3 regions of the Ewingella sp. C233 genome follow, and region 2 is predicted to be linked to each of the others. Evidence: predicted binding sites of a transcription regulator. Region 2 holds the regulator's gene; each other region holds the start of a gene.

Region 1 (7,922 bases), on a different contig from region 2:
ATCGGCACATTTCAGCAGCGGTGTTTTGTGTCGATCAAACACCCGCCACTCGACGAAAAAGGCGCGTTTGTAGCGGCGGAGCAGATCTTCACTGACGTTATCCACTCCCCAGTTACCCAGCTCGCCGCGGCGGAAGCGCTGCTGTATCTGCCAGCGAGCCATATCGGCATATACCAGAATGTCACCGCGTGTGATGAGCGCTGCACCGGGGCCAAATACCACCGTTAGGCCTTCTGCAGCGCGGATTTGTGCCTGCAACGTACGGATTTTTTCCTCATGGAAAAACTCGTTCAGCTGATGGCAGGACATCACGCCAAAGACGCGATCGTCGGTCAGGTTGCGTTGGATCAGTGCGTGTACATCAGTTTCAGACCGCTTCGCCTGTGATGCGTCGACCAGCAGAGAGGCTGGGAGTTTTTCAATCAGCTCATGACGTAACTCCGCCAGATCGACCCCCGGATAGCAGTCGATCACCAGTACCGTGCTGGCCGGTGAGCGGTTGGCAATCTGCTGCAAAAGCGTGCAGCAGATTGCCTCCCAGCCTTGCCATGCAGCATGGTCATAACCTTTAACGCAAATCTCTGGGGATTTATCGTACGAGGTGGAACGTGTTGGTAATGACATGGCCTGCTTTCCCTTTGGTGTTGTATTTTTCATCATTTCTGACACAAAGATTAATCGATTAACCGTAAATTGCACCAGACTGCTTAATGCGATTAACTTCATAAAAGAGGATAAAAACGGCTATATACGTGCCCTGATGTGAGTGCGCTCACGAAAATAAGTGGATTTTTACACAATTTCTGGTTAATCGATTTATCTTGAAGCGAATGACTCTGGAGAATCTGATGGCTACCATTACTCTGGCGGATGTCGCCGCCCACGCTCATGTATCGACTGCAACGGTATCACTGGTATTACGCAACCAGGGGCGCATCTCGGAGCCGACCCGTAAACGCGTGCTGGCAGCGCTTGAGCAACTGGGGTACGTCTACAACCAGACGGCAGCCAACCTGCGTAACCGCAGCAGTAATCAAGTGGGATTGCTGTTGCATGACATCACCAACCCTTTCTATGCCGAGATGACCGCCGGGCTAAGTGATGAGATGGAACGCCATCAGATGATGCTGTTTCTGGCGAATACGGCAGAGTCGGCGGAGCGGCAGCAACGCTTTGTGGATTCCCTTATGCAAAACAGCGCCAGCGGCATGGTGATGTGCGCGGCCAAGCAAACGCCTGCGCTGTTTTATGAAAGCCTTAAGCGCCGGCAGATCCCGGTGATCATGGCAGTCCGCCCTCCGGCTGACAGCGGGTTTGATTATGTCGGCACCGATAACTTTCTGGGTATTCAGCTCGCGACCCAACATCTGCTCAATCAGGGGCATCGCCACATTGCGTTTATCGGCGGGCATGAGGGGTCATCCACGCGCGCGCAGCGCCTCGGCGGGTACAGCAGTAAATTGCTGGAAAATCATATCCCTGTGCGCAGCGAATGGATTGTCAGTTGTGAAGCCACGCAAAGCTCCGGAGCTCACGCGTGCAATGAATTACTCGCCGCCTTTCCGCAGATCACCGCTGCAGTGTGCTATCAGGACATTGTGGCGTTAGGCGTGATGCTCGCGTTGCGGCAAAAAGACAAAGTGATTGGGCGGGATTTTGCATTGGTGGGTTTTGACGATATTTCGGAAGCCTCGCTGGTACAGCCTGCCCTGACGACGGTTTCCGTCGCTGCGCGTGAAATTGGGCGCAAGGCCGGTGAGTTACTGTTTAGCCGGATTCAGGGAAATGATGAACCACCAAAACGGATCATATTGCCGCCCTCGCTGGTGATCCGGGAATCCTGCGGGGCAGCGCGGCTATAGTGACCTAAAGGCCATTTACAGGCGGAACAGATTCTGCGGAGTGCCGACGGTAGCGGTCTGGACATGCAGCACGGCTCCGTCTAATTCGCCGGGTGACGTCAGGCCTTTGCGGGCTGAAGTGATAAACAGTTCACTCATATCAGGGCCGCCGAACGTGCAGCAGCTGGGTTGCGTCACCGGAACAGGAAGGGTATCGAGCGTCAGCAACTCCCCCTGATTGATTTGCTGGCGCAATAAACAGTTTCCACCCCAGCAGGCGGTGATCAGAAAACCGTCCTGAGAGACGGCTGAACCGTCAGGTGTTTTATTTCCGGAAGAAAAGCAGGAGATCTTCAGCGGATTGATGCGCCGTGCATTCGCCGAATAAAAACGTTTCTTCATGCTGTCAGCAAACCAGACCTTCCCTTCGTGCCACGCCAGAGTATTGGTGATCCCAATGTTATCCATCATCAGCACAGGTTTTTCATCGCCCATTTCATAGCGATACCACGCGCCGATCGTCTGCGCTTCTTTGAGGTCCATCGTACCAAACCACAGCGAACCGTCCGGCGCGATGGCGGCTTCATTGGGACGGGTGCCGTCTGCACCGACGTAATCACACAGTTTTTCTGTTTTGCTGAAGGCGTAATCGTAAAGATGTAACCCGTCCTGTGAGACCAGCAAAAAACGGTTCATCGATTCTGTCAGCAGCACAGCACTGGTGAGGGTCGGCAGTTTACGCGTTTCGGTTTTCTGCTGAGAGGGCCAGTAGCGCAGTAATTTCATATTAAGAATATCGACCCACAGCAACGACTGCGTGCGCTGGCACCAGACCGGGGTTTCACCTAAATCTGCACGATAATCATCAATGGCGGTGAAAGCAGAACGTAAAAATGCGGACATGCGTAGTTCTCCTGCAAGCGGTTAACGCTGAATCAGTTGCTGATAGTCAGTCTAGTCTGGCTTTAGTCGGAGAGGATAGGAGAATGGATGTAAAAATAATGCTAAAAAAAGGCCGCTTTCTATAAAAATGCACAGAAAACGGCCTCTGAAAGTCAGTCGTTAAGGCTTAGAAATCGTATCTCAAACGGATCAGGTTCATGTCACCGAGGTTATCGGTTGATGAAGTGAACACGTGTTCGTAATCAACGCGGAAGCCGTAATCGAGCTGGAAGGAAATACCCAAGCCATTATCGATACGCTGATAATCACGGCCAGTGACATAGGTCAAACGGTCACCCATGAAGTATGGCTGAATGGTTTTCACTGCAAACTGATCGATTGGGAAAGCATAACCCAGGAAGTATTCCAGACCGTACGCATCACCGGCGAAGAAATCATCGTCATTTTTCAGACTGGTGGTCAGGAAGTCGTGGTAGTAACCGCCGCCGAATGATGCAGTCCAGTTGCCCGGTTTCCAACTCAGAGCTGTACCAATGATGCTCTGGTTGTAGTCAGTGGACGTATTATCATTCGGGTTTTTCATTGTTGCGTCGGTGTAGTTGTACGCAGTACCCCAGGTCAGATCTTTGGTGATGTGATAATCCACACCGACAGAACCGCCGCTATTACGTTTGTAACGCAGACTATTTTTGCCGGTCAGCAGATCGTTATCTGAGAACAGATAAGACGCGTACACATCGGTATTGCCGAAGGTGTTTTTATATTTCAGCATTTTACGTGAACGGTAAGAACCGTCGTAGTCACCGTTTACACCATTGCCGGGTGCCTGGGCGAGCATATCGTAATCCCAGATATCTGTTTTCGCACCGACCACATCATAGTAGATGCTGTTTTGCTGGCCGAAAGTCAACTGACCGTAGGTTTTGCTTTTCAGTCCGGTGTAGAGCATACGGCGAGTGGTGTTATGTGCGCCGTCAGCATAGTGGTTATCCCAGCCAGTAATTGCCGGAACATTGACACCTAGCTCGTAATAGTTGATCCAGCTGATGTCATCAAACAGATAGTAATCACTGGAGAAACGGAAACGCGTACCACCATCAAAACCGTTGGTTTTGTAGTTTTTGACGCCATTTTGGAATTGCCACTGTGGACGAATACTGCCGCCGACCTGGAAATTCAGGCGGCTGAGTAAATCGTCTGGCTTGGGATCTTGTTTAATCAGAGTGATTTCGGCATGTGAAGCAAAGGCCGTACAGCCGAGGATGAGGCTGGCAGCAGCCCCTTGTGTGAACCTGTTCAATTTAGATTTCATGTAAAACTCCCTGTGCCAAAACGTTGCTCAAAACAAAAAAGTGGGTTTTGCGCCAATTCGTTCTGGCCGGATTTCTTATTATTCCCTTACATCATGGTAAGGGTGTCAGACGCACCATCGCTTTCGCCATGAAGCTGGCTAAAAATTAACTTTCGCAGGTTAAAATTAGCGAGCTATTTATTATCACATTCATTAATTTAATCAAGATAGATTTCGCATGTACAAAGCGGAAATAATGATAAAGATCGGAGAAAAGAGGTGGGCGTCGATTTTATCGCCAAATTATGCCCGGTAATCTCACTGGCGAGGCAGGCAGGTAGTAAAGGCAGAGGTAAAGGACGTACTATTGAGCCGGTAAAACAAAAGAGTGGACGGCACTGCGCCAGATGATTTTTATGCACATTTTTGCATGATTATTCGAAATGCGGTCAGAAGCCGGCTCGGCTATCCATTAACATAAAGTTGCAGTATAAGTAACCAAAATGGCGATGTATTTTACTGATGTTAACCGACCTGTATCATAATTTTCTAATTATGCGGCAATTTTGCTGGCCCCGTTGCTGTGGGGTCGTTAACCTGAATCTGCTTCAAGGCAGAACATATCGATTAAGAGAGAGATTATGAGTAACGCTGATATCCGCATGGCAATTGCGGGCGCGGGTGGTCGCATGGGCCGGCAGTTGATTCAGGCTGTATCACAGGCTGAAGGTGTGGTGCTTGGCGCGGCGATTCAGCGCAAAGGTTCTTCCCTGGTGGGTACCGACGCCGGTGAGATGGCGGGTGTGGGCCGGTTAAATGTGAAGGTGAGTGACAGTCTGGAAGATGTAGTGGATGATTTCGATATTCTGATCGATTTCACCCGTCCGGAAGGGACGCTGGCCTACCTCGAGTTTTGTCAGAAACATCAGAAAGCTATCGTTATCGGCACTACGGGCTTTGATGATGCCGGTAAGGCTGCAATTGTACAGGCAGCAACCGCTGTTCCGGTGGTTTTTGCGGCGAACTTTAGCGTGGGCGTGAATGTTGTCCTCAAACTTTTAGAAAAAGCCGCCAAAGTGATGGGCGACTATACCGATATCGAAATCATTGAAGCTCACCATCGCCATAAAGTGGATGCGCCATCGGGCACGGCACTGGCAATGGGGGAAGCCATCGCCGGTGCGCTGGGGCGTGATCTGAAAGAATGCGCGGTTTATGTCCGCGAAGGCTATACCGGTGAGCGTGATCCGAAATCTATTGGTTTCGCGACTGTCAGAGCCGGTGACATCGTGGGTGAACATACCGTGATGTTTGCTGATATTGGCGAGCGGGTTGAGATAACCCACAAGGCTTCCAGCCGGATGACTTTCGCAAATGGCGCAGTAAAAGCGGCTGTTTGGCTCTCATCACAGAAAAAAGGCCTTTATGACATGAAAGATGTCCTTGGACTGGATGATTTATAGTTTTTCTAAACCATTGTGATGTGGTTGTTTTGGTCATAGTGTTTTGATACAAGGGCGATTCCTTGATTGCCCTTTTCTTTTTTTTGTTTTTATATTGGCTTGGTGGATTTTATTAATCGAAGTCTGTAATAGTTGTTGTTTCCCTCTATTTTTCTGACCATTATGGTTATAAAACACCCACTCCACACCTCGGCATGTTCAACAATTCCTTTTTTTCTCGGGTTCTCAGATAAAACGCCTCGCAAACGGTTACTATGTGCAGATAGGTCGCTCTTTTATGGCAGTAGGGCATGGTTTTCACTGAGCTCAGCAAAATAGACAGAAATAATGGTGCTTTTGGTAGACAAAGCTGACTGCCATCATTAGAATGCGCCCAATTTGCCGAAAATTGTCTTAGGGGATGATTTTTGCATTGATTTAGATCGGTTAATCTGAATTAATATGCAAATAATATGATTGATTATTCCTGGAGGATGCTTTGATAAAGTCAGCGCTATTGGTTCTGGAAGACGGAACCCAATTCCACGGTCGGGCCATCGGGGCTGAAGGTACGGCAGTGGGGGAAGTGGTCTTTAATACGTCGATGACCGGTTATCAAGAAATCCTTACTGATCCCTCCTATTCCCGCCAGATCGTCACCCTCACTTATCCCCATATCGGCAATGTCGGCACTAACGCCGCTGATGAAGAATCCTCCGCAGTACACGCTCAGGGCCTGGTTATTCGCGATTTACCTCTTATTGCCAGCAACTACCGTAGTACAGAAAACCTCTCGGATTACCTCAAACGCCACAACATTGTTGCTATCGCTGATATTGATACCCGCAAACTGACCCGCGTGCTGCGTGAAAAAGGCGCACAGAACGGCTGCATTATTGCCGGTGATAGCGTAGACGCCGCTCTGGCGCTGCAAAAAGCTAAAGCGTTCCCTGGCCTGAAAGGGATGGATCTGGCGAAAGAAGTGACCACCGCAGAATCTTACAGCTGGCAGCAAGGCAGTTGGACGCTCGAAGGTGAGTTGCCGGAAGCGAAGAAAGAAGAAGAACTGCCATTCCACGTGGTGGCTTATGACTACGGCGCCAAGCGTAATATCCTGCGCATGCTGGTGGATCGCGGCTGCCGCCTGACGGTGGTTCCGGCGCAAACGCCTGCTGCTGACGTACTCAAGCTCAATCCGGATGGTATCTTCCTCTCCAACGGACCGGGCGACCCGGAGCCTTGCGACTACGCCATCGATGCGATCAAAGCCTTCCTTGAAACCGATATTCCGGTATTTGGTATCTGCCTCGGCCACCAGTTACTGGCGCTGGCGAGCGGTGCGAAAACCCTGAAGATGAAGCTCGGCCATCACGGCGGCAACCATCCGGTTAAAGATCTCGATAATAATGTGGTGATGATCACCGCACAGAACCACGGCTTTGCGGTCGATGAAACTAATCTGCCTGCCAATCTGCGCGTGACGCACAAATCACTGTTCGACCATACAGTTCAGGGCATCCACCGCACAGACAAACCGGCGTTCAGCTTTCAGGGCCACCCTGAAGCCAGCCCTGGTCCGCACGATGCGGCGCCACTGTTTGATCACTTTATCGAACTGATTGAGCAATACCGTTCTAACGCCACTCTTACGGGCAAATAAGTCAGGAGCAATAACAACATGCCAAAACGTACAGACATAAAAAGCATCCTGATCCTCGGCGCTGGCCCGATTGTTATCGGTCAGGCCTGTGAGTTTGACTATTCCGGTGCCCAGGCCTGTAAAGCCCTGCGTGAAGAGGGCTACCGCGTCATTCTGGTCAACTCCAACCCGGCCACCATCATGACTGACCCGGAAATGGCCGACGCGACTTACATCGAACCGATTACCTGGGAAGTGGTGCGCAAGATTATTGAGAAAGAGCGTCCGGACGCCGTGCTGCCCACCATGGGCGGCCAGACTGCACTGAACTGTGCGCTGGAACTGGAACGTCAGGGTGTGCTGGAAGAGTTCGGCGTGACCATGATTGGTGCCACAGCCGATGCTATCGATAAAGCAGAAGACCGCCGTCGTTTTGACATTGCGATGAAGAAAATTGGTCTCGATACCGCACGTTCAGGCATCGCGCATACCATGGAAGAAGCGCTGGTTATCGCCGCTGACGTAGGCTTCCCGTGCATTATCCGTCCTTCATTCACCATGGGCGGTACTGGCGGTGGTATAGCGTATAACCGCGAAGAGTTTGAAGAAATTTGCGAACGCGGCCTGGATCTCTCACCAACCAAAGAGCTGCTGATTGATGAGTCGCTGATTGGCTGGAAAGAGTACGAGATGGAAGTGGTGCGTGATAAAAACGACAACTGCATCATCGTCTGCTCGATTGAAAACTTCGACGCCATGGGCATTCATACCGGTGACTCAATCACAGTCGCACCGGCGCAGACCCT
Region 2 (7,922 bases):
CAGAAGTGGCAAAAATTCTTACATCAGAAAATAACCGCCAAATCTGGTTCCGTATGCCACATGAAGATTTGATGAAATATGTATTACATAAAGGGTTCATCGGCATCGATGGAATTAGCCTCACCGTGGGAGAGGTAACCAAAACCCGTTTCTGTGTGCATCTGATCCCCGAAACTTTGCAGCGAACCACTCTGGGAGCCAAGCGTTTGGGCGATAAAATAAATATTGAAATCGATCCGCAAACGCAGGCCATTGTCGATACGGTCGAGCGCGTGTTAGCCAGCCGTGAAGCGGCCATCGCCACCGCTCAGGCAATGGTTGAGCAGCAAGAGAAATAGACCTTCAGGATTTTACACCGCGTAAAAACAAAAGCCGGGCAGAAGACTGTCCGGCTTTTTTATGTCGATATCGCTGTTGTATTAACGCGGTACGCGAATTCCACCTTCCACACCCTGCGGGCTGAACAATACCTGCCACAACTGAATATCGCGGGCGCGGAAAGCACCGGCACAGGCATTCAGATAGTACGTGAACATGCGCTCGAAGCGGTCCGAGTATTTATCCGCCAATGTCGGCCATGCCTGCAGGAAACGCTCCAGCCACGCCATCAGGGTGCGGTCATAGTCCGCGCCAATATTGTGCCAGTCTTCCATTACAAACAGGGATTCGGTCGTCTGCGCGATCTGTTTGATAGAGGGCAAACAGCCATTAGGGAAGATATATTTATCGATCCAAGGATCGACGCTTAAATCCGATTTATTCGAGCCAATGGTATGAAGCAGGAACAAACCGTCTGGCTTGATATTGCGTTTTACTACGTCGAAGTAAGTCTGGTAATTCTTCGGCCCGACATGCTCAAACATCCCTACCGAAACAATCCGGTCAAACTGATCATTCAGATCGCGATAATCTTGCAGCAAAATGGTCACATCGAGATCTTTACAGCGATCCTGAGCCATTTTTTGCTGCTCAGCCGAAATCGTCACGCCGACGACGCTGACGCCGTAATGTTTGGCGGCGTATTCCGACAGACCACCCCAACCGCAACCAATATCCAGCAAGCGCAGGCCAGGTTTTAGTTGCAGCTTATCGCAAATCATTTTTAATTTTGCTTCCTGAGCCTGCTCAAGCGTTATTGCGTCTTTCCAGTAGGCACAAGAATATTGCATATAAGGGTCAAGCATCAGACTGAAGAGGTCATTTCCCAGGTCATAATGCTCTTTGCCTACAATCCAGGCGCGTTTTTTGGATTGAAGATTGGTAAGCCGGGCGGCTGCGATGCGGAGTGTGTCTTTAAAATGTCGGGGAAGTTTACTTTCAAGACCGGCATTCAGGACGCGCTGGAAGAAAATATCCAGTCGTTCGCATTCCCACCAGCCATCCATGTAACTTTCGCCCAGGCCCAAAGAGCCTTCCTGTAAAACGCGCTTAAAAAAATCAGGGTTTTTGACTTTAATGTCGAAAGGGCGGGTGCCGTTGATCTGTACATCTGCCATTCCCAACATTTCATTGACGATGCGATACCACTGATTGTCCTGAATACTCAGATCTTCTACACACGATGAACTCATAGCTTCTCCATCACTTTCTCTTCTGACTTATTAACCTGCCGGAAAAAAACCAAAGCAATTTATGCAGGTCATTATGAGAACAGACGGTTAATCCGCCTTGTCTGATATGCGACTATGAACAGAGGAAATCAGAAGAACACCCGTAACCTGGGCGGTATGGGGTGAAAAATCCTTTTTTATAAAACGTGACGCAGTGCCCGCGCACGAAAGTTACTTGTGATAAAAGCTTAGTATAAATGTTATTTTTAGAGGTTTTATTGAGTATAAACTCGCCTGCGCGCATTCTCAATAACAAATAGCGCGCGGCGATTATGTTTTTTAAGTGACTGTCACGTAAGGGTATTATGACGATTAGGTAGTATGATTCCGTTAACCGCGAGCCAGTTCCTCTTTGTCTGCCACTTTCACTGCATCATTCTGTTTTGCACTCTTTTTTACCATCACAAAACCCAGCGCAACCAGTACCAGCGTTCCTAACATAACCGTTACCGTGGCCAGCAAAGGCCGGGCAATGAATGCCGAGACCAACAGGCTGGTAAAAAAGCACAAACCTAATTGTAGTGTATTTTGCAACGCAGCGGCCTTCCCTGTATTAGCAGGAAATGGCATAAGTGCGTTCGCGACAACAATTGGATAACAAGCACCGTTCACCAGCGCCATTAGACAAAACGGGATTAGTAAGGTGGTCAGCGTTGCGCTGGTAAGCGTTGCCACCAGATAAAGTCCCACGACACTCAGTGCGTAACCGGCCAGCAGCCACGGGAGAATACGGTTACCGTCAATCTTGTTAATCAACATGCGGCAACCAAACCCCCCCACAAGGAAAGCGATAGTCTGAGGAACATAACTCAGGCCGATAACGCCTGGCGTATAACCCATGTCACTGAGTATAAAAGGTGAGCCCGTCAGCCAGGCAAAAAATCCGGCAGAACATGCGCCGTAAATCATGACGTTACCGCTGAATACAGGCGATGCCAGCAGTTTGAAAAAACCGATGCGGTTGGTTTTAGGATGACCCGCCGTTTTTTTAGTTTCCTGAATACGGAGTGAGCAAATTAACAGCAGAACGCCAATCGCCAAGAGCAGGGCGAAGATAGCTTCCCAATCGAAGTGATTTAAGACCCAGGCGCCTAGCAAGGGTGCCAGCGCAGGCGATAACGCCACCAACGGCATGATGGTGGCGAAAGTTCGTTTGGCGACGTCCGCAGAGTAACGGTCAACGACCAGCGCCTGCCAGCTGACGGCAGCAGCACATACGCCAATGGCCTGCAGGAAACGCAATGCCAGCAGCAAATAGATGTTCTGTACCCAGATCATTCCCAGACAGCCCAGTGCGAAAAGCGTCAGACCGGCAATAAGCACAGGTCTGCGGCCGAGCTTGTCTGACAGCGGCCCCCACAGCAATTGTCCGATAGCGAATCCGCCGAGAAAAATACTCAGGCTGGCGCTGATCATTCCCGGACTAGTCATCAGGCTGATTTGCATTGCGCTAAACGCAGGAAGGTACATATCTGTCGCTAAAAAGCCGAGCATGCTCAGGCCAGCCAGATACAGCATAAATCCAAAGGAGGGTTTCATGATTTTCTCTTTTTATTGGCGATGTTTGTTATGCGAAAAATTATTGAACAGCGGCACAACGTGCAGGAAGTCTCAGGCGCGAAGTGTAAAGGTTTGGCTTACCGCTTGTGAAACGCTAATATTTGCAATCTTGTATCAAAAAAATTGAAAGCAGGTGGGGAGACTGGGCGATGTGGTCAGAATATTCTTTAGAAGTGGTCGATGCCGTGGCGCGTACCGGCAGTTTCAGTGCGGCGGCACAAGAGCTGCATCGTGTTCCGTCTGCGGTAAGCTACACCGTTCGCCAACTGGAGCAATGGCTGGCAGTACCGCTGTTTGAAAGGCGTCATCGGGATGTAGAGTTGACCGCCGCCGGTCAGGTTTTTGTCGAAGAGGCTCGGTTGCTTATCAAAAAAATGATAGCGACACGGCGTCAGTGTCAGCAGGTGGCGAATGGCTGGCGTGGGCAACTCAATGTAGCGGTAGACCGCATTGTGAAACCGGAAAGGTCGCGGCGTCTGGTTACCGATTTCTACCGGGCATTCCCCGATACGGAACTGATCATCCATTCCGAGGTGTTCAACGGCGTGTGGGACGCGCTGGTGGATGGCCGTGCGGATGTCGCCATCGGCGCAACACGCGCTGTGCCCACCGGCGGGCGTTTTAGTTTCAGGGATATGGGGTTTATGGACTGGCACTGTGTGGTCAGCCCTGACCATCCGCTGGCGGCGCTCACTGTGCCATTAGTGGATGAACAGCTGCGTGCCTATCCGGCACTTTGTATCGAAGATACGTCGCGCAACTTACCTAAGCGTGATACCTGGACGCTAAACAATCAGCGACGTCTGGTTGTTCCCGACTGGACCTGCGCCATAGACTGCCTGTGTGAAGGACTGTGCGTGGGGATGATGCCCGTGCATCTGGTCGAAGACTGGATATCACATCAAAAATTGAGTGTGCTGACGCTGGCTGCCGCATTTCCCGAAAGCGCCTGCTGCCTGACCTGGGATCAGAGTAACCAGTCTCCGGCGCTGGCGTGGCTTCTGGATTATCTGGGCGATACCCCTACGCTGAATCAGGAGTGGTTACGCAACTAAAAACGCCTGCAAATGTGCAGGCGTTCGTGTTATGGCTTTCGGACTACGCTGTTAACGGCGATAGTCGCGGTAAGGACCATCGGCTACCGAGCGGCGTTCAACCAGTTTCGGGTGGACTTCAATGGTCTGTGACTCCTCACGTTTGCTGATAATGCGATCCAGCAGCATGGTGAATGCCATCTCACCCAGGCGCTCTTTGGGCTGGTGGATTGTCGTCAGTGCAGGGGAGAAGTAACGGGCGTTGCGTACGTTATCATAGCCGATCACCGAAATATCCTGCGGCACCCGCAGACCCATTTCATCAGCGGCACAAATAGCCCCCATCGCCATGACGTCACCGCCGCAGAAGACGGCCGTCGGGCGCTGTTTCTGCATCAAAATTTTATGCATCGCCTGATAGCCTGACTCGGGTTCAAAATCACCCTGAACGACCCATTCTTCGCGCAGCGGGATGTTGGCTTCCGTCATGGCTTTGAGGAAACCCTGGAAGCGGCCGCCACCGGTGTTACGAGCCAGTTGCCCCGGGATCACACCGATATCGCGATGACCGCGTTCAATCAGATAGCGCCCGGCCATATACCCACCTTCAAAGGCATTATCGATGATACTGTCGGTGAAGTTTTTACGTGCTTCGCCCCAATCCATCACCACCATCGGGATCGCTCGGTATTCTTCGAGCATGTCGAGCAATGCATCGGGATATTCCGCGCACATGACCAACAGACCATCGACGCGTTTTTGCGCCAGCATGGCCAGATAGGCCTGCTGTTTATCAAGATTATTATGCGAATTACACAAAATCAGTGTGTAGCCTTTGGCGAAACAGCTGTTTTCTACTGCCTCGATCACTTCGGCAAAATAGGGCGCTTCGCTGGATGTTGCCAGTAATCCGATAGATTTTGTATTGTTGACCTTGAGGCTACGGGCCACCGCGCTGGGAGAGTAGTGCAGCTCTTTTATCGCTGTCTGCACGGCGGCTTTAGTTTCTTCGGCGACGAAACGTGTTTTATTGATGACGTGCGACACGGTTGTGGTGGAAACGCCAGCCCGCTTTGCGACATCTTTTATCGTTGCCATGAAAAGAATGACTCCTGTCTGACGTGCTTTAGCACGTTAGCATTATGTTAATCGTTTGCCTGCGTGGATCTGACTGCTGGAAAAGAGATGAGCAGTGAAATCGTTGGTGGGTTTTTCAGAGCACAACAACTGTCTGAAAGAACATCGGAATGAATCGACCCGCACGCAGTGTGGTAACCGCGAATTTTCTCTTATATCTTGGTAAAGGGGAAGTAAAAAGTCTTCGTAACGCAGGGAATGATCACGGGATTTTAAAACAAAACTATGAGAAAATGCGTTGGCACACAAACTGTATGGCTTATAAAAAGGCCACATTTGATCCAGAAGGGGTTTTAATGGATACCAATCTGAAATTTGCTCTCATTACTGTGGTTGGCGCACTGGCAATGATTATGGCTTTCAGTTTTACCGCAGTGATGCACTGATCCTTTTTTACCTTCATTCGCTGAGGGTAAAAAGATCAGAAAAAAGGGCGATTCCTTTTACAGGTGTCGCCCTTTTCAATTCTTTGTTTTGCATCGTTCGCAAAATACTGTCTTAGCGACTGATTGTTTCATAAACGTTTCGTTAAATGCTATTCATCGCTGATTAGCGGTACTGCGGACTTAACGAATCGTTTTAGGCGTCATCACTCGACGCGCGCCAACATAGTGATCTTGCCAGTAATCTTCACCCAGTGAGGTGATTTTGATCTCTTCACCTGTACGGGGGGACTGAATAAATTTACCGTTTCCTACATAGACACCAACATGATCTGCTGCGCCGCGGTTATTGATTCTGAAGAAGACTAAGTCGCCGCTCTCCAGCTCACCGCGTTTAACTGGCGCCGCGTCCCGAAGGTGGTACATTTCGTTAGCGGTGCGTGGCATTTTGATACGAATCAGGTCTTTATATGCGTAATACACTAAACCACTGCAATCGAAACCGGTATTGGGAGAAGTGCCTCCCCAGCGATAAGGTTTGCCGACCTGATGCATTAGCTTGGTCATCGCGGTCTGCTGCGCATGTTGATAACGTTTTTTATGCGCGGCACTCAAAGCAATCGGTTTGGTGTCTTTCGCGAGTCCGTCTTTTGATTTTCGATGGCGACCGTAGGCTTTTTTACTATTTTTACTGGTCTCATTTTTCGCAATCGTTCGGCTTTCTTTCTTCGCTGTCATCTTGCTGTGGGTCACTTTGGCCGTTTTCTTTTCAGAATGTTCGTTGCGAACCCGCTTGGTGCTGGTGACTTTTTTGGTTTCTTTAACTTTTGCTTTTTGTTCTTTAACTGGCTCTGATTTTGATTTTTTACTGGTTCGGGCAACGGTTTTTCGCTTTCGTCTCTCATCAGGTTTTGCCTGACTGACGTGGCTTTTCCGCTGATCGGCAGCAACGTTAGTTTGTGGCGAAGCATGCGCCAGATTCAGAAACAGCTGGGTAAAGAACAGCACGGAAAGCGTAAACAATAAACGCATGGCGTCGTTACCAATATTGGCCCAAGGTTAAACATCAGAGATGTCAGAGTATTGCCCAAAAGAAGCAGACAAAACAGCACGAATTGCTTCGATTCTAGATCATATTGTGAGAAAAAGTTAATAGCATTTTAAATGCTGTAAAAATGGTCATTTTCAGTTCTAAAAACCATCTTTTATCAGAGAGTTAAAAATGTGCTCTGACCAGCTCAGCTCAGTCACAAGAGAGTTAAACTCAACGATCAAAAATGTTATTCTGAATGAATGTTTATTATTGCGAGCCATCAGACAGTTTGATTAAAAAGTAATGACGTAAACGCATGAATGAAAGCTGGGGTGGAAAGACCCTGCAAAAAATGGCGTTTTTATCCAAAGCCCGCCATCGTTACAATAGACGCTAAGCGACAAGTGGCGCGCATTTCCAGACAGTGCCCTGCGCATCAATGAGTAATGACAGTGACAGCCAGTTTTGGCTTGAGGAAGCAATAAATGACCACGACCACTATCGAAAAAATCCAGAAGCAGGTTTCCGAAAACCCAATCCTTCTGTACATGAAAGGCTCACCGAAGTTGCCTAGCTGTGGTTTCTCCGCTCAGGCTGTGCAGGCGCTTTCAGCCTGTGGCGAACGTTTTGCCTATGTTGATATTCTGCAAAATCCGGATATCCGTGCTGAAATGCCGAAATATGCAAACTGGCCAACCTTCCCGCAATTATGGGTAGACGGTGAGTTGGTTGGCGGTTGTGACATCATCATTGAGATGTATCAACGTGGTGAGTTGCAGACGCTGATCAAAGAAACTGCTGAGAAGTACAAATCTTCTGAAGAGCAGCAACCCGAGTAATATCAGCGCGTCTGGCTCTGTATCAGGCAATCTCTGAAACGGGTAAATAAAAAGAGCGACCTCAATGAGTCGCTCTTTTTTTCTGAATTTTGGGGACAACACCGTCAGCGTTTACGCATCGTTTTCTTGCGTTTGCGCTTTTTCATCATCTGAGTTGATCGGCAACGGCCAGCCGCCCAGGCGTTTCCAGCGGTTTACCAGTTCACAGAATAACTCTGCAGTCTGCTCTGTATCATACAGTGCAGAATGCGCCTGGCTGCTGTCAAACGCCATGCCTGCGCTGATGCAGGCTTTAGCCAGTACAGTCTGACCAAGCACTAAACCGC
Region 3 (7,922 bases), on a different contig from region 2:
GTACCATCGAAAAAGCCGTCAGCACCATCGCCGGTGTCAGCGGCGTTAAAGTCCAGTTCGCTACTGAGAAATTGCTGGTCAGCGCTGACAGTGACCTCTCCGCAGAGATACAACAAGCCGTCACGCGCGCCGGATTTACCCTGCAGTCACTCGACCAGAAACGCGTCGAAGCCGTCGTTGAAACGTCCCGCCTGAAGGAATACGCGCCACTGCTGATCCTCATCGTGCTGATGGCGATAAGCTGGGTAATCGACCAGTTCAGCCAGCCACTGGGGGAAGTTGCCTTCGTGATCACCACGCTGGTCGGTCTGTGGCCGGTACTGTTGCAGGCCATCCGTGCCACACGCGCCGGTTCCCCGTTTACCATTGAAACCCTGATGAGCGTTGCGGCGCTTGGCGCATTATTTATTGGTGCCACGGCCGAAGCGGCGATGGTGCTGTTGCTGTTTATGATCGGCGAACGGCTGGAGTCTTTCGCCGCTAACCGTGCGCGCAGCGGTGTCAAAGCGCTGATGGCGCTGATCCCCGACAGCGCCGTGCTGATTGTGAACGGTAATTCTACCCGTGTCCCTGTGGCCGATTTACGTCCGGGTGATGTGATTGAAGTGGCCGCAGGTGGCCGTCTGCCCACCGATGGCACGTTGCTGGACAGCGCTGCGAGTTTCGATGAAAGCGCCCTGACCGGTGAGTCCGTACCGGTCGAGCGTCAGCCTGGGGAGAAGGTTCCGGCAGGCAGTTTGTGTGTGGACCGTGTGGCGCGCATGAGCGTGACCTCCGCGCCCGGTGCCAGCGCGATTGACCGCATCCTGCAACTGATTGAAGAAGCCGACGAACGTCGTGCCCCGATTGAGCGCTTCCTCGATAGCTTCAGCCGCTACTACACCCCGGCGATTATGCTGATGTCGCTGCTGGTGATTTTGATCCCGCCACTGGCGATGGGCCTGCCGTGGGACATCTGGATTTATCGCGGGCTGACGCTGCTGCTGATCGGCTGTCCTTGTGCGCTGGTGATTTCTACTCCGGCGGCGATAACCTCAGGTCTGGCAGCCGCCACACGTCAGGGTGCATTAATCAAGGGAGGTGCCGCACTGGAACAACTGGCGTTAATTCAAACCATCGCTCTCGATAAAACCGGCACGCTGACCGAAGGCAAACCGGAAGTGACCGACGTTCTGGCGCTGAGCGGTGTGACTGAAAATGAGCTGCTGAGTCTTGCGGCGGCGGTTGAAGCCGGTTCGCATCATCCGCTGGCGCAGGCGATTATTACCCGCGCAAGAGTAGAAAACCCTCTGCCGATCAATGCACAGGAGCGTCGTGCGCTGGCCGGTTCAGGCGTTGAAGGAGAAGTGGCCGGTAAAAAAATTCAGGTGCTGGCACCGAAGCGTCTGGCGGCAAAAGGGGTGGCCGAAGTCCATCTCCGTCAAATTGCCGACTGGGAATCCACCGGTAAAACAGTGGTGGTAGTGTTACGGGAAGGCAATGCTATCGGGCTTATCGCCATGCAGGACAAACTGCGTGATGACGCAGTCAGCGCGCTGGCGGATTTGAAAGCACAGGGGATTTCTGCGGTGATGCTCACCGGCGACAATCCGCGCGCTGCCAAAACCATTGCCGAACGACTGGGCATTGAGTTTCGTGCCGGATTGCTGCCCGCTGATAAAGTCGAGGCAGTGACGGCCCTCAATGCGATTCATCCGACAGCGATGGTGGGTGATGGTATTAACGATGCCCCGGCGATGAAAGCGGCAACTATTGGTATTGCGATGGGAAGTGGCACCGACGTCGCGCTGGAAACGGCAGACGCGGCGTTAACTCACAACCGCCTGAGCGGACTGGCGCAGATGATCAGTCTGTCGCGGGCAACGCGGGCCAATATCCGCCAGAACATCACTATCGCAATTGGTCTTAAAGCTATTTTCCTGGTCACCACACTGATGGGGCTGACCGGACTGTGGCTGGCGGTGCTGGCCGACTCCGGCGCTACCGCGCTGGTCACTGCCAACGCGCTGAGATTGTTGCGTAAAAAAACGAAGTAAGCGATTACTCAGATCTCACTACACCTTTCGCCAGCAAATAGCGGTACGGCAGTTGTTCTGTGTCGGCCGCTAACAGGGTGTGTTCCATAAAACGGCAGAAGCCCGGAATATCGCGGGTGGTGGCGGGATCATCTGCAATCACCAGCAGGGTTTCGCCGTCTTTCATGGCGCGCACCGTTTTGCGAACCATCATGACAGGCTCGGGACAACGTAGCCCCAGAGCGTCCAGTTGGTGGTCCGGGTTGATAAAGGGATCGGTCATTTCAATTCTCACTCACATACGCTAATGCGCGACAGTTTATACCGCTGATTCCGTGACGCAACCAACGCAAACCATTGCGTTAAAATTAACCATTGCAATACTGACACAAACGGTTACTATGCGCGCCGCGCTGTATTTTCCGCGCTATTTTTCACTCTGCATTAATTGGGTTCCCTCACCCCAATTCAACACTAAAAAAGGCCACAATCTATGTATTCGTTTACTGCTCAACAGCGCTTTGCGGCGTTGGTATGGCTATCGTTATTCCATATTGCCATCATCACTTCCAGTAACTATCTGGTGCAGTTGCCGATCTCCATTTTCGGTTTCCATACCACCTGGGGTGCGTTCACTTTCCCGTTCATTTTTCTCGCCACCGATCTGACTGTGCGCATTTTTGGCGCGCCGCTGGCCCGACGCATTATTTTGTCGGTCATGATGCCTGCGCTGCTCATCTCCTACGTGATTTCCGCGCTCTATTTTGAAGCCGAATGGCAGGGGTTTGCCGTGCTCAGCAGCCTGAATGTGATGGTTGCCCGTATCGCAGTGGCCAGCTTCATGGCTTATGTTCTCGGCCAGATCCTTGACGTCCACGTCTTCAACCGCCTGCGTCAGAAACGCAGCTGGTGGGTGGCACCGGCCGCCGCCATGTTCCTTGGAAACATCAGCGATACGCTGGCCTTCTTCTTTATTGCGTTCTACAAAAGCAGTAATGAATTTATGGCCAACAATTGGGTAGAAATCGCTCTGGTAGATTACACTTTCAAAGTGCTGATCTGTCTGGTGTTCTTCCTGCCGATGTACGGCGTACTGCTCAATATGCTGTTGAAACGTCTTTCGCAAAGCGGCGATCACGCGCAGTTTCAGCTAAATTCTCACTGAGTGCAGCTAACACAAAATGCGCCATAATCTGACTTGCATTTACAACGTGAATAGGTTGCCATACAGGCAGTGAAATCAAGTATCTATCCCCAAAATATTTTGCGCCGCTTACGGCGGCAATCTGAAGAATGGCGGGGATATAGCGCGTTAACATCAAAGGAAGAACTATGCGTAATTTAGTGAAATTTGCAGGTATGGGCGTGCTGATCCTCGGTCTGGCGGCGTGTGATGGCAAAACTGACGACAAAGCCGCAGCGGATAAAGGCGCTCCGGCGGCCTCTGCAACTGCAGCTGGCGTTCCGGTCAGCCTGCTTGATGGCAAAGTGACCTTTTCCCTTCCGCAGGGTATGAGCGATCAGAGCGGTAAACTGGGCAGCCAGGCAAACAATATGCATGTGTATGCCGACAGCACCGGTCAGAAAGCCGTGATCGTTATCCTCGGTGATAACACCACTGAGTCGCTGGACGTGCTGACAGCCCGTCTGCAAGAACAGCAGAAAGCCCGCGATACCAACCTGCAGGTGGTCACGGATAAATCGATTCAGGTCGACGGCCAGACACTGCAACAGTACGACAGCGTGATCTCATCCGCGGGTCAGAAAGCGTATTCATCTATCGTTCTGGGCAAAGTGGACAGCCATCTGCTGACCCTGCAAATCACCCTGCCTGCGGATAATCAGCAGCAGGCGCAGACGGATGCCGAAGCGATCATTAATACCCTGAAAATTAAGTAATTATATTGTACTGATTATTTTACGAGCGGGGCTTGCCCCGCTTTTTCATGACTGACGCGTCCTGACACACTAAAACACCATCCTCTCTATGGACTTATTCGCTCATAAACGAACGGATTCGCGCCACTGCCCCAAAATATCGCAATGAAAAGCAAAAAATGTGATCGGTGACGGGAAAAATGCGCAATTTCGTATTTCAAAATGTTAACCAATGCCGCAAAATTCGCCTCCAGATTCATAAAACTGTAACAATTTCGTCATCTATCACAATTCGCTAACGCGCATTCGATTAGCATGACGCTCGTTATGGAACATTTCAGTTTGGTTTTATTGTTTGTCAGCCACTCAGGGTGAGTGAGCTGACCAATGCCATTGGAGGCGTTAATGCTCAGTATCTTTAAGCCCGCAGCCCATCAGGCTCCCGTGGCAGCAGACCATGTTGATCCTTTGTACCGCCGCCTTCGCTGGCAGATCTTCATGGGGATTTTCTTCGGTTATGCTGCCTACTATCTGGTGCGTAAAAACTTTGCACTAGCTATGCCCTATCTGATCGATCAGGGCTTCTCTCGTGGTGACCTTGGCTTCGCGCTGTCCGGTATCTCCATCGCTTACGGTATCTCCAAATTCATCATGGGGTCGGTGTCCGACCGCTCCAACCCGCGCGTTTTCCTGCCCGTCGGTCTGATTCTGGCGGCAGCCGTGATGTTGTTTATGGGCTTCGTGCCCTGGGCGACGTCCAGTATTGCCATCATGTTTGTGCTGCTGTTCCTGTGCGGATGGTTCCAGGGAATGGGCTGGCCACCATGTGGCCGTACCATGGTTCACTGGTGGTCGCAGAAAGAACGCGGCAGCATCGTCTCCGTGTGGAACTGCGCCCATAACGTCGGCGGCGGTATTCCTCCGCTGTTGTTCCTGTTGGGTATGGCGTGGTTTAACGACTGGCACGCGGCGCTCTATATGCCCGCTTTTGGCGCGATTGCTCTGGCTGTTTTTGCATTCATTACGATGCGCGACACCCCGCAGTCCTGTGGTTTACCACCGATTGAAGAGTACAAAAACGACTATCCACCAGACTACGTGAAAGAGTCAGCCGAGCAGGAACTGACGGCGAAACAGATTTTCATGCAGTACATTTTGCCGAACAAACTGCTCTGGTACATCGCCATCGCCAACGTTTTCGTTTACCTGCTGCGTTACGGCATCCTCGACTGGTCACCGACCTATCTGAAAGAGGTGAAACACTTCGCGTTGGATAAGTCCTCGTGGGCGTATTTCCTCTACGAATATGCAGGGATCCCGGGCACGCTGCTGTGTGGCTGGATGTCGGACAAAGTGTTCAAAGGCAACCGTGGCGCCACCGGCGTGTTCTTCATGGTGCTGGTCACTATCGCCACCGTGGTGTACTGGCTGAACCCGGTCGGTAATCCGGGCATTGATATGGCTTGTATGATCACCATCGGCTTCCTGATTTACGGCCCGGTCATGCTGATTGGCTTACACGCACTGGAACTGGCACCGAAGAAAGCGGCAGGAACGGCGGCGGGCTTTACCGGCCTGTTTGGTTACCTCGGTGGTTCGGTCGCGGCGAGTGCTATCGTCGGCTATACCGTTGACTACTTCGGTTGGGACGGCGGCTTTATCGTAATGATTGGCGGCTGTGTGCTGGCGGTGATGTTGCTGGTGATGGTGATGCTGAGTGAAAACAAACACAAAGCCCAGCTGGCTAAAGGAGCATAAGGATGCGCAACATAGTAGGTAATGTGCTGAAAAGCAGCCGGCTGGCCGGCCTGATTGCCGCCTCATGCTATGCCAGTGCCGCCGAGCCGGTGGTTATTGCTCATCGCGGCGCAAGTGGCTACCTGCCGGAACATACCCTGCCCGCGAAAGCCATGGCTTATGCGCAGGGTGCCAATTTCCTCGAGCAGGATCTGGTCATGACCAAGGATGACCAACTGGTCGTTCTGCATGACCACTATCTGGATCGTGTGACCGACGTGGCTCAGCGTTTCCCTGACCGCGCACGTAAAGACGGGCGTTATTACGCTATCGACTTTACGCTGCCTGAGATCAAATCGCTGAAGTTCACCGAAGGTTTTGATATCAAAGACGGCAAACAGGTACAGACCTATCCGGGGCGTTTCCCGATGGGTAAATCTGATTTCCGTGTGCACACCTTCCAGGAAGAGATCGAGTTCGTGCAGGGGCTAAATCATTCGACGGGTAAAAACGTCGGGATTTATACCGAGATCAAAGCCCCGTGGTTCCACCGTCAGGAAGGCAAAGACATTTCTGCCAAAGTGCTGGAAGTGCTTAAAGAGTACGGATACACCAGTAAAAGCAGCAATGTCTATGTCCAGTGCTTCGACCCGAACGAGCTTAAGCGCATCAAGAATGAGCTGGAGCCTAAGATGGGCATCGACCTGAAACTGGTTCAGTTGATCGCCTACACCAAGTGGGATGAAACACAGGAGCAGAAAGACGGGAAATGGGTGAATTACAATTATGACTGGATGTTCAAGCCGGGCGCGATGAAACAAATCGCGCAGTATGCTGACGGCATCGGACCTGATTACCATATGCTGATCGAAGCGGACTCTACGGTGAATAATATCAAACTGACGCCGATGACGGCGGAGGCACACGCCAGCAAGCTGGTGGTGCATCCGTTTACCGTTCGCGCAGACGATTTGCCGAAGTACGTCACCAACGTGAATTCGCTGTATCAGATCCTTTATCAGCAGGCGCACGTTGACGGCCTGTTCACTGACTTCCCTGACAAAGCGGTGAGTTATTTAGAGCATCAGCAGACGCAGCCACAGAAGTAAGTTCCGTTTCATCGCGCTGAAACCATAAAAAGCGGGCAAGATTTTCACCCTGCCCGCTTTTTTATGCTTCAACCTACCGGAAAATTAAGCCGGTTCGGAGAGATACATTTTACGCAGATAATGCGGCACCGCATCGTCAGCGTTCGAACCGATAATTTCGGCATCCGGCATCGCCGCTTTCAGGCGTGGCAAGGAGCCGCTCATCAGACAACCTTTGCCGGCCATGGTCAGCATTTCCAAATCGTTCAGACCATCGCCGAACGCGATGCAGTCTTTTAGCCCATAACCCATCAGTTTTGCCACGTGCTCCAGCGCATGGCCTTTAGATACACCACCGGCCATCACTTCCAGACAGGTTGGCAGCGAGAAGCTCACGTTGACGCGATCGCCCCAGCGGGCGTTGATGGCATCTTCCAGCGGAACCAGCTCTTCATGGCTTTCACAGGTGAAATAGACTTTGCAGATGCCGTCGGTTTCCAGCAGGCCCGGTTCATACAGTTTGTACTTGAAGACAGACTCGCGGAAGAACTGGTCCTGATCGTCACGATCGCGGTTCATATACCAGTCATCATTGCGGTAAACGTTGGTCAGAATGTTCGGGTTGTTATGCATGATACCGAACAGGTCGCGGGCGATGTCTTCGTCAACGTTGTGGGAGAAGATCAGCTCGCCTTCGGTGTTATGCACCCGCGCACCGTTGGAGGTGATCATATACGCGCTGATTTCCAGATTGTCACGGATCTGCGCTACATCGATGTGATGGCGGCCGGTGGCAAACACAAAGTGCACGTCACGCTGAGTCAGCATCTTCAGCGTCTCTTTGGCGTAAGGGCTCAGGGTATGGTCGGGTGACAGCAGAGTGCCATCTAAATCGGAAGCAACAACATGATACATAGCGGTAGGTTCTAACCTCTGATGGAGTTGTGCGCGGCAGTTCGCCGCGAGTTAATGCCGCGCAAAAAAGCGCATGATGGCATCGAGCGCCTGTGCCCTCAGGTCGTCCCGTTCGAACAGGATCTCATGGCGCGCGCCTTCGATGACCAGTGGCTTTTCCCCTTCACAAGGGTGTCCGACAACGGCCATCGCCTGACAAAAAGCAAGATGCGACCGGTTATCGACCACCCGGTCTTCGCTTGCCTGTAATAATAGCAGGGGCGTAGTGATATTTTCGGCCTGTTGCAGA

Evidence for each region. The regulator PurR, encoded in region 2, represses purine synthesis genes. The targets are predictions, from matches to a motif close to CANGCAAACGTTTGCNTG.
Region 1: the regulator PurR is predicted to act here: its motif matches at 5,737-5,754, upstream of carA (glutamine-hydrolyzing carbamoyl-phosphate synthase small subunit).
Region 3: the regulator PurR is predicted to act here: its motif matches at 2,362-2,379, upstream of tusA (sulfurtransferase TusA).

What each region holds. Positions count from the first base shown of each region.
Region 1 is NZ_JBUZRI010000002.1:252,914-260,835, reverse strand. Features, by position in the region: gene ACZRKO_RS13460 (class I mannose-6-phosphate isomerase) at 1-624, opposite strand, end outside; gene ACZRKO_RS13455 (LacI family DNA-binding transcriptional regulator) at 849-1,862, shown strand; gene ACZRKO_RS13450 (SMP-30/gluconolactonase/LRE family protein) at 1,878-2,744, opposite strand; gene ACZRKO_RS13445 (porin) at 2,911-4,056, opposite strand; gene dapB (4-hydroxy-tetrahydrodipicolinate reductase) at 4,677-5,498, shown strand; gene carA (glutamine-hydrolyzing carbamoyl-phosphate synthase small subunit) at 5,977-7,137, shown strand; gene carB (carbamoyl-phosphate synthase large subunit) at 7,156-7,922, shown strand, end outside.
Region 2 is NZ_JBUZRI010000001.1:1,793,057-1,800,978, reverse strand. Features, by position in the region: gene ACZRKO_RS08145 (riboflavin synthase subunit alpha) at 1-338, shown strand, start outside; gene cfa (cyclopropane fatty acyl phospholipid synthase) at 420-1,571, opposite strand; gene punC (purine nucleoside transporter PunC) at 1,941-3,149, opposite strand; gene punR (DNA-binding transcriptional activator PunR) at 3,320-4,225, shown strand; gene purR (HTH-type transcriptional repressor PurR) at 4,277-5,302, opposite strand; gene cydH (cytochrome bd-I oxidase subunit CydH) at 5,452-5,727, shown strand; gene ACZRKO_RS08115 (C40 family peptidase) at 5,908-6,756, opposite strand; gene ACZRKO_RS08110 (Grx4 family monothiol glutaredoxin) at 7,243-7,596, shown strand; gene rnt (ribonuclease T) at 7,708-7,922, opposite strand, start outside.
Region 3 is NZ_JBUZRI010000006.1:63,554-71,475, reverse strand. Features, by position in the region: gene ACZRKO_RS20635 (zinc/cadmium/mercury/lead-transporting ATPase) at 1-2,036, shown strand, start outside; gene tusA (sulfurtransferase TusA) at 2,041-2,298, opposite strand; gene ACZRKO_RS20625 (7-cyano-7-deazaguanine/7-aminomethyl-7-deazaguanine transporter) at 2,509-3,180, shown strand; gene ACZRKO_RS20620 (DcrB family lipoprotein) at 3,348-3,914, shown strand; gene glpT (glycerol-3-phosphate transporter) at 4,299-5,651, shown strand; gene glpQ (glycerophosphodiester phosphodiesterase) at 5,654-6,739, shown strand; gene yigL (sugar/pyridoxal phosphate phosphatase YigL) at 6,824-7,633, opposite strand; gene pldB (lysophospholipase L2) at 7,685-7,922, opposite strand, start outside.